3 regions of the uncultured Merdimmobilis sp. genome follow, and region 1 is predicted to be linked to each of the others. Evidence: riboswitches for the same ligand, from Rfam matches in the RefSeq annotation. Region 1 holds a riboswitch; each other region holds the start of a gene.

Region 1 (3,274 bases):
GACCGGTTTGTCTTCTGTACCGACGACAAGCACCTGGACGACATCGCCCGGGAGGGCCATATCCGCTGGAATGTGCTGCGGGCCATTCAGCTGGGGGTCCCGCCTGGGGAGGCAGTAAAGATGGCCACCCTCTACCCTGCCCACCTCTATGGCCTTTCAGATTTGGGGGCCATTGCCCCTGGATTCCGGGCCGATCTGGTGGTGCTGGACAGTCTGGAAGAGATGGCCGTCCACAGCGTGTATAAAGATGGGGTTCTGGTCTCCCGAAAGGGCAGCTCCCCCACCCTGCCGCCCAACCCCCGGCCCATCGACCCTGCCTGCTTGGACACCGTCCACCTGGGGCGCCTCACTCCAGAAAGCTTAGCCCTCCCCGTCCAGGGGGAGATCCCGGTGATCACCCTTCTGCCGGGGAGCATCGTCACCAAGAAAGAAATCTCTGCCGTGCCCACTGCGGGCGGCTGTTTCCAGCCCCAAGGGGAGTTTTATAAAATCGCAGTGGCCGAGCGCCACCACGCCACCGGCAATATCGGGGTGGGGGTTGTCAAAGGCTTTGGCGTCAAAAACGGGGCCATCGCCTCCACCATCGCCCACGACGCCCACAACATGATTGTAGTGGGGGACAACGACCGGGACATGCTCCTGGCCATGGAGGAACTGGCCCGCTGCCACGGCGGGTACACCGTGGTGGAAAACGGCCGGGTGGCCGGCACCCTGCCCTTGCCCATCGCCGGTCTGTTCACCGACGACCGCACTGCCGATATCCAGGGCAAACTGGGGGAGCTGATCGCAAAGGTCCGCGCCATGGGGGTGAGGCCGGAGGTGGAGCCCTTCATCACCCTCTCCTTTGTGTCGCTGACCTGCATCCCGGAAATCCGCATCACCGACCTGGGGGTCTTTGACTTCGCCACCCAGTCCTTCCTTTTGCCGTAAACCCATCCCCGTCCCCCTTCAAAAATAGAAAAACCAAAAGACGAGGCAAAGGCCGGCGGTTTCCCGCCGGCCTTTGCCTCGTCAAACAAAAATCCAAAATTTCAGGAGAAACAAAAAGAAAGTGAAGTTAAATATCCTGCTGGGCGATCAGGCTCTGGATGTCACTGACCATGGAGAGTTCCCTTTCGCTGCCCGAGCAGGCGGATTTGAGCCGTTCCATGGCCCGGATCATCGACGGGGAGGTAAAGCAGCTGCCCACCAGCACCTGGGGGATCTTCTGGATCACGTCCACCTCGGTGGAGTCGGAATAGACAGCAGCTTCTTTAATCCAGCCCTGTTCCATCTCCAGCTGGATTTGCAGGCTGCCCCAGGGCAGCCGCTCGGCCAGTTCGTAAGTGTAGGGGATGAACCCGCCCATAGTCCATTCCTGGGAGGCGTTTTTCTCCTCCAAGGCGCGGATGCGGTCCTCGTCGATCTCCGCTGCGTTCAAACGGCGGGCGATCTGGCCAAATTCATGGCCCATGGAGTCGATGATCTGTTCCCGCAGGGCCTCCACCGTCAAGGAGGAAAGGCACTCCTGGAGGTTGACCACCTTGGAGCGGATGGAATCCGCCCCTTTGGATTTGACCCGGGAGGAGGCGGGATTGATGTATTTGCACACCCGGGTCAGGTTGGAATTGACCATAATACTGCCCCGGTAACAGGAGTGTCCGTCTTTTGTATAGGTGACGCTGTTGCAGAATTTGCGGCCGTCGGCCATGAGGATGCCGCTCTCCGACCGGCCGGCGTCGATGCCAAGGCCGCGGACCGCCCGCAGGATCACCCCGCTCAACCGTTTGTCGTCCATCTCCTCCTGCAAGGTGAGGAAGGAGAAGTTGAGGTTGCCCAGGTCGTGGAAACAAGCGCCTCCCCCAGCCAGCCGCCGGGAGATGCGGGCGCCGTTTTTCTGTATTTCGTTGAGGCGCAGCTCCTTGCGGGCATTCTGGTTGCGGCCGATCTCCACCGTGTTGCGGTCCTGCCACAAGTACAGGATGCAGGTGTTTTTGCCCACCTGGGTCATCAGGTATTCTTCCATCGCCAGATTCCGGTAAGGGCTGGTGCTGTCGGCGATCAGGTATTTGATGGTGGTAATCATGGCTCTTCCTCCAGTCCGGGGCTTGGCAGCCCCTGTGTTTCAAAGGCCCCCACACGCAAAAAGGCGCGCGGGGAGGTTCCCAGCACGCCTCTGTCCTTGACCTGAAAGATTCTCCACAAACGGGATTGCTTCTTCGGCGCCTTGCGGCTTTCCAGAGTTTCGTCATGATCCGGTCCTTTTGCCTGAGAGTTTCTTGCGATTTCCCCTTCGGCGCCCTGTGGGTCTCTCCCGGATCATTCATCCGATTCTATCTGTATGGCCTGTGCATCCACTTTATTGCAACAAAAAAGAGGCGCACAGAAATTGTACGCCTCTGTTCCTAAACCTGAAAGATTCTCCCCTAGGGGGATTGCTTCTTCGGCGCCTAACGGCTTTCCAGAGTTTCGTCATGATCCGGTCCTTTTGCCTGAGAGTTTCTTGCGATTTCCCCTTCGGCGCCCTTATGGGTCTCTCCCGGATCATTCATCCGAATCATTATGGTGTTTCTTCTTAGTCCACTATACCCCATCTTTTGCAGAATGTCAACAAAAAATTGCGGCCCATAGGGGGAAAAAACAGAGGAAATTTTGTGAAATTCCCCGTATTTCCCAAAATATGGGCCGCACCGCTTCCTTATCTCCGTGCAAAGGGGGAGAAAACAACCCCCTCACCCCAAAACTGGCGCCGTTCTAGGGGATTTTCGCTTACCGCATCCGGTAGCCGTGGTCCAGGGGGCCGCTCCCCTTGCCCAAATTGAGCCCTGCCAGCAGCGCGCCGGTGAGGTACTTCTTCGCCCGGAACACCGCCTCCTCCAAAATCAGCCCCTTGGCCAGGTTGCAGGCAATGGCCGAGGAGAGGGTGCAGCCGGTTCCATGGGTGTTGGGGTTGTCCACTTTGCGGCCGGGGAACCAAATGGGGCAGTCCTCATAATAGAGGAGGTCGTCGGCCCGGTATTCCTGGTGGCCTCCCTTGATGAGGATGGCCCCCCGGCAGAAGAGGGCGATCTGTTCCGCCGCCCGCTCCATATCCCCATTGGATTGAATCGGTATCCCGGAAAGGCATTCCGCCTCGGGGATGTTGGGGGTGATCACATCCGCCAGGGGCAGAAGGCGGGTCTTGAGGGCCTCCACCGCATCCTCATTGAGGAGGCGCCCCCCGCTGGTGGAGACCATCACCGGGTCCACCACGATGTTCTTTGCCTCATATTCCTCCAGCTTGTCGGCGATGGCG
Region 2 (3,274 bases), on a different contig from region 1:
GCACCGTCGTGGTCAAAGAAGGGGACACCCTTTCTCTGGGGAACCACACCCTCCAGTTCTTTATGGCCCCTATGGTCCACTGGCCGGAGGTGATGGTCGCCTATGAGCAGACCGAAAAACTCCTCTTCTCCGCCGACGGGTTCGGCAAGTTCGGCACCCTGGACACCGACGAACCCTGGCTGGAGGAATCCCGCCGGTATTACATCAACATCGTGGGCAAATACGGCGCCCAGGTCCAGGCCCTTCTCAAAAAGGCATCCGGCCTTGACATCGCCAAAATCTGCCCTCTTCATGGCCCCATTCTGGACAAAGACCTGGGCTACTACCTGGAGAAATACGATACCTGGAGCCGCTATGAGCCAGAGGACAAGGGCATCCTCATCGCCTGCGCCTCCATCCACGGCCACACCATGATGGCCGCCCAGAAACTGGCGGAACTCCTGCGGGAGAAAACCAGCCTTCCGGTGGTGGTTGCCGACCTGTGCCGGGACGACATGGCCAAGTGCGTCTCCGACGCCTTCCGCTACAGCCATCTGGTCGTGGCCTGCGCCACCTACAACGGGGGCCTGTTCCCGCCCATGGAGGCTTTCCTCTCCCACATCAAGGCCAAGAACTATCAGAAGCGCACAGTGGGCATTGTGGAAAACGGCACCTGGGCCCCCACCGCTGCCAAGCAGATGAAAGCCGCCTTTGAGGGGATGAAAGAGATCCGCCTGGCACAGCCTGTGGTCTCGGTGAAATCGGCCATAAACGACGCCTCCATTGCGGAGTTGGACGCCCTGGCCCAAGCGCTGCTCGCCGAGTAAACAATATTAGGGCAAAGGAAGGGGAACCCCCGGCTGGGGGTTCCCCTTTTTGTTCCCCTCTGTCCAGAAAATAGTCCCAGCCCTGTGCTGACCCCTTGACAAAATTGGTTGGCGGGGGTGGGGCCCTATTTCCTTTCTGTGGAAACTCCAACTCACTGCCAAGGCTGGAAATTTTTTGTCATTTCTGTAACAAACATTGTTAAACAGAAGACCGAATCGCAAAATTATATCTTTTTAGCGGAAGAATTTTCTAAAAATATTTTTGAATTAATCACCAAAAATGGGGTGTGATCTTCTCCGAAATCAAAATTTCTTCGTCGGAATTCCGGCAAAACTCGGGGTGATGTTGGATAGTTCTCCTAGGTTCGTCTAGGAAATCACAAGCATTGCCGTTTCTTTGTCAAACCCCCTGGTTGACAACATTTTGGTTGTTGGCTATAATGCAGGTACAAACGGGGCATCCTCTGGATCGCCTTGCATATATTGCGGTTGAAGGATCCGGGAGAGGTCAACACAACAAGATATTGTGTTGGAGCCAAAGGGGTATGCGCAAAAAAACTCTCAGGCAAAAGTACCGGATCTGGACGGAACTCTGGAGAGTTGAGACCTCCTTTTGGCAGGTGCCTCAACACCGATGAAGCAACTTGGCCCAAACGGCGGGTCGGGGAATCTTTCAGGTATCGCAACAGAGGCGCGCTCTTACCGGCGTGCCTCTGTTTTTTATAAGCAGCCACAGGCGAACTTATAAAATGTCCATCGGGGCCTTCCCCCAGAATCCTGTTGCAGCAAAGCCATTTTACGGCTATTTTGACCCACTTTGGAAAGGAGCGTATTCCATGGAACTGAAAACCCCACTTTATGATTGCCACGTAGCTTTAAACGGAAAAATTGTCCCCTTTGCCGGCTATCTGCTCCCGGTGCAGTACGACACCGGCGTCATCGCCGAGCATATGGCGGTGCGCACCAAGGCTGGCCTCTTTGATGTCTCCCACATGGGCGAAGTGGTTTTCTCCGGCCCCGACGCCCTCAAAAACGTCCAGCACCTGATGACCAATGACTTTTCCAACATGGTGGCAGGCGATGTCCGCTACAGCCCCATGTGCAACGAAAAGGGCGGCGTGGTGGACGACCTGATCGTCTATTGCCTCAAAGAGCCCACCGATTACCTGGTCGTTGTCAACGCAGCCAACCGCCACAAGGACGCCGATTGGATGCGCAGCCACCTGATCGGGGATGTCACTTTTAAAGACATCTCCGACGAGGTGGCCCAGGTCGCCCTCCAGGGACCCCAGTCCCAGGCCATTCTATCCAAACTGGCTGACGAGAGGGACATCCCAACCAAATACTACAGCTTCTGCCAAACCGGCAAGGTAGCCGGGGTGGACTGTCTGATCTCCAAGACCGGCTACACCGGCGAGGACGGGTTCGAGCTCTATTGCGCCCCCGACAAAGCTGCTGAGCTGTGGAACGCCCTGCTGGATGCAGGCAAAGAGAACGGCCTCATCCCCTGCGGCCTGGGCGCCCGGGACACCCTGCGGTTGGAAGCCGGTATGCCCCTCTACGGCCACGAGATGACCGACGACATCACCCCCAAGCAAACCGGCCTTGGCATGTTCGTCAAGATGGACAAAGAGGACTTCATCGGCAAAAAAGCCATGGAGGAGATGGGCGCCCCCACCATCAAACGGGTGGGCCTGAAGATTCTGGGGAGGGGCATCGCCCGGGAGAACTTCCCCGTCTACGCCGGCGACAAATTGATCGGCCACACCACCAGCGGCACCCACTGCCCCTACCTGGGCGGCGCTTACGCCATGGCCATTGTGGAGAAGGAGCCCGCACCCTTGGGCGCCACCGTCCAGGTGGAGATCCGCGGCAAGAAGGTGGACGCTGAGGTAGTCAAATCCCAGTTCTATAAAAAAGCTTAACTTCCGGCTCTTCCTTTGGGAGGTCGCTTTCCCTCCCCCCCTTTGGGCGGCCTTCCCAATAGAGCTGTTTCCCCATTGTCCCAAACGGCCGGGGCCACTGCCCCACGCCCGAAACTATACAACATTAAACAGAATCAATAGGAGGAATGCAACATGAAAAATCCAACCGATCTGCTGTATACAAAATCCCACGAATGGGTCAAGAAACTGGACGATGGCACCGTGAAGGTGGGTCTAACCGATTACGCACAGCATGAGCTGGGCGACCTGGTGTTCATCAACCTTCCCCAGGAAGGGGATGAAGTCTCGGTGGGCGAGACCTTTGGCGACGTGGAATCGGTCAAAGCGGTCTCTGACGTGTACAGCCCTGTCTCCGGCACCGTCACCGCCATCAACGAAGAACTGCTGGACCACCCCGAACTGGTGAACAAAGAAGCTTATGAAGCTTGGTTCATCCAGGTGGGCGAAATCTCCCAGGAGGAAGAGCTGCTCTCGGCCGAGGCTTATGAGGAGCTTCTTGCAAAGGAGGAGGCGTAAATGGGC
Region 3 (3,274 bases), on a different contig from region 1:
CGTACTCATCGGTGATGATTACGGTCTTGATGCCTTTGGCGGAAATCTTCTTGCAGTTCATGATCAGGTCGGTATCGGGGTTGCCGAAGCCTTCCTGGGAAACGATTGCGCCATCCAGATCCAGGTACTCGCAGAGCTCTGCGGTCCAGTTGGAGGAGCGCTCTTTATCAGCCAGGTAAACGTTCTCGTTGGTGATGATCATGCCCACAAAGTTGATGGTCTTGCCATGCTGAGCGAACAGGTCATGGACAACGGGGTTGTTCATGTGGATATAAGTGGGGTTCTTGTCGCAGGAGGATACGCAGTTACCAGACAGGATCGCGCCGTCCATAACCTCGGTGGGGTTGATGATGGTGGGGACGATCTTCTTGGCATCGACGCCGTACACATAGGTGTCGTGCATCAGGCCCTGGCTCTGCAGCATCTGGACGTAGCCAACGCGGGGCAGGTTGGGGTATTTCTCCATGCCCTCTTTCACGCCGTAAGTCTCGTAGGAGACAACCTCGTTGGGCTCAACAGATTTACCCAGCTCACCCAGGTAAGCAGCGACACGCAGACCAGCCATACGGTTGGCGTACTCATGCTCGTGCTGTTTCAGGCCGTCGATGGGGTTCATGACAAGAACCAGGTTGACGGTTTTGGAGAAAGGAGTGTATTTGGCGCCTTCGCCGGTCATATCGATGATGCCTTCCTGGAAACCAACGATCTTACCGGTGGTGACAACAGCGGAACCTCTCAGAGCGTGGGTTCTGCCGGTGCCGACAGTGGTGACTTTGGAGATCACGCCGGGGAAAATCCCGCCTTGACCCTCGACCTTGCAGCGGGGCTCGATTACGTCCTTAACAGGGGTAATGCGAACGCTCTCGCCGGGGCGAGCGATCTCAACTTCGCAGGATTTGATGTTTTCGTCCTCCAGGACGATCTTCTTAATGGCCTCTTTGTCTACGAACAGAACGCCGTTCTCGACTTTGGATTCATTTGAGAACTGAATATCATGGATATCGATGTATCCGACTTCCAATTTTCTCAAATTTAACACCTCCTTAAAATTTTGGCTTTGCGTATTTATCAACAAACCCTATTCAAATAGGATCTGCGATAAGGCTCCTTTTAGCAGCGTGGCGTCGATCACCTGGAAATCTTCCCGCATAGAATCGGGCATATGGGGGAATTTTACCGGGAATTTATCGCAAGTCACAATGCTGTTTTCGATCATCTCCACCGAATCCATGTCCAAAGACTGGGGTTTGATGGAGATCAGGACCGATTTATAAGGGGTTTCATTGGGCTTGACGCTGCCCGAAAGGGGATGGGAGTAAAGCCTGTGTCCCTTATGAATCTGGTCGCGGAGGGCAACCAACACATCGTGATAGGTGCCGTCGACGAACTCAACGGTATATTGCCCTGTAAGTTCGCGGACAACCAGGGGATTGTTGGTTACGATCTTAAACGTTGGCTTCATGAAGAACCTCCCGGAGCGTGATTGTCATTCCATACAAAAACAGAGCAAAACGCACCCTTTTATAGAAATAAAAATAAAATGGTGCATCCCGCTCTGTATCTAACCTGAGAGATTCTCCCTTGAGGGGGATTGCTCCGTCGGTGCTTACGCTCTCCAGAGGTTTGTCGGATTGCGGTGTTGGGACCTGAGATCTTCATAAGGGACTGCAAATCCGCTTACTTATTCCTTCGGCGCTGTTGCCAGACTCTCCCGCAATCGTCATCCAAATATCAATCTGTAAAAATGACTATATAATGTTTTTCTATCACACCATAATGATACACTACTTTTTTCTATAATACAAGTATTTTTTCCAGGGAAAATGGCAAAAATTATTGCAAAAAAATTGTCAATCTTTTATAGAACATTCCCTAGTAGGTGGATAGAATGGCTTTGATAGCGTCAACAGCAAAGTCAATTTCCTTGGGGGTGTTGAATGGGCCGATTGAGAATCGAACAGTGCCCTGAGGGAAAGTTCCCAAGGTCTTATGGGCCGATGGAGCGCAGTGCAGGCCGCACCGGGTCATAATCCCGTACTGGCTGTCCAACAAAAACGCGATTTCCGCGTTGTCGCGGCCGGTGAAATCCACCGAGACGACGGGGGCGCGTTTCATCGGGTCCTCAGTGCCGGCGATCCGGGCGCAGTCGAAGGCGGCTAGGCCCTCGCTAAAGCGCTTGGACAAAGTTTGTTCGTGCTGTAAGATGTTGCCAATCCCCTCCTTTTCCAGATATTGAAGCGACGCGTTTAAGCCGAAGATTCCCGGCAGGTTCATGGTGCCGGCTTCAAAGCGGTCAGGCAGGAAATCGGGAACCTCCTCCGAATCAGAGCGGCTGCCCGTGCCGCCGGAGATCAGAGGGTCAAGTTCCGCAGCCAGGGAATCTTCTATGATAAACCCACCGATGCCCTGGGGCCCGAGCAGGCTTTTGTGCCCGGTAAAGGTCAGGACGTCGATGTGCATATCAACAATGTCAATGGGGAAAACCCCTGCGGTCTGGGCGGCATCCACCACAAAGCGAATTCCATGCTTATGGCAAATGGCACCCACTTCCCGGATAGGCATCACTGTGCCGCATACATTAGAGGCGTGCAGCATCAGAATGGCCTTGGTGTTGGGGCGGATGAGCCCTTCCACCTGATCCAGAAGCAGCATTCCCTGGCTATTGCAGGGGATGCGGTCAAAAGAGACGCCCAGTTTTTCCATTTGTACCAAGGGGCGCATCATGGCGTTGTGCTCCATCGAGCTGACCAATACATGGTCGCCGGGGCGCAGCATACCTTTTATAATAAAGTTGAGAGAAGCGGTGATGTTGGAGGTAAAAATCACATTTTGAGGTTTGGGGGCATGGAAGAGACGGCACAGCCGTTCCCGGGTGTCATAGACGACCTCCCCTGCGCTGTAGGCGCCGGCATATCCGCCGCGGCCCACATTGCAGCCGATTTCCTCCATAAAAAGACGCATGTTTTCCACTACCCCAGGGGCTTTGGGGTAAGAGGTGCTCGCGTTGTCCAGATAAATTCGCTCCATAACGTCCTCCTATAATAAATCCTTTTTTATTATTTTACTCTATTTACCCTATATTCGCCACTGCTATTGGAAAATAAAATAGCTTTCTTGTCTCTATTGCAAATTACTATTTTACGATTGTTAAAAAACAAACTATACTATATACAGGGTCGATACGCCAGTAGGCCAGCTTTGCGGCTCTCATAGCCCGCTGGGGAAAGAGGCTCTGTATCATAGAAAGGTGGTTGGTAGAGAGATGGAAAAGAAA

Evidence for each region. A riboswitch is a leader RNA that binds a small molecule or an ion and turns the genes downstream of it on or off. The one in region 1 is predicted to bind glycine.
Region 2: another riboswitch for glycine. It lies ahead of gcvT (glycine cleavage system aminomethyltransferase GcvT); the one in region 1 lies ahead of RDQ42_RS08450 (lipoate--protein ligase).
Region 3: another riboswitch for glycine. It lies ahead of RDQ42_RS08815 (GrdX family protein); the one in region 1 lies ahead of RDQ42_RS08450 (lipoate--protein ligase).

The regions. Positions count from the first base shown of each region.
Region 1 covers NZ_CABRJC010000018.1:4,644-7,917, reverse strand. The annotation lists gene ade (adenine deaminase) at 1-930, shown strand, start outside; gene RDQ42_RS08450 (lipoate--protein ligase) at 1,058-2,065, opposite strand; glycine riboswitch at 2,226-2,306, opposite strand; glycine riboswitch at 2,450-2,531, opposite strand; gene thiD (bifunctional hydroxymethylpyrimidine kinase/phosphomethylpyrimidine kinase) at 2,749-3,274, opposite strand, start outside.
Region 2 covers NZ_CABRJC010000009.1:61,794-65,067, reverse strand. The annotation lists gene RDQ42_RS06115 (FprA family A-type flavoprotein) at 1-806, shown strand, start outside; glycine riboswitch at 1,296-1,393, shown strand; gene gcvT (glycine cleavage system aminomethyltransferase GcvT) at 1,643-2,731, shown strand; gene gcvH (glycine cleavage system protein GcvH) at 2,885-3,268, shown strand; gene gcvPA (aminomethyl-transferring glycine dehydrogenase subunit GcvPA) at 3,269-3,274, shown strand, end outside.
Region 3 covers NZ_CABRJC010000020.1:10,367-13,640, reverse strand. The annotation lists gene RDQ42_RS08820 (glycine/sarcosine/betaine reductase component B subunit) at 1-1,030, opposite strand, end outside; gene RDQ42_RS08815 (GrdX family protein) at 1,079-1,462, opposite strand; glycine riboswitch at 1,625-1,724, opposite strand; gene RDQ42_RS08810 (aminotransferase class V-fold PLP-dependent enzyme) at 1,873-3,027, opposite strand; gene yedE (YedE family putative selenium transporter) at 3,263-3,274, shown strand, end outside.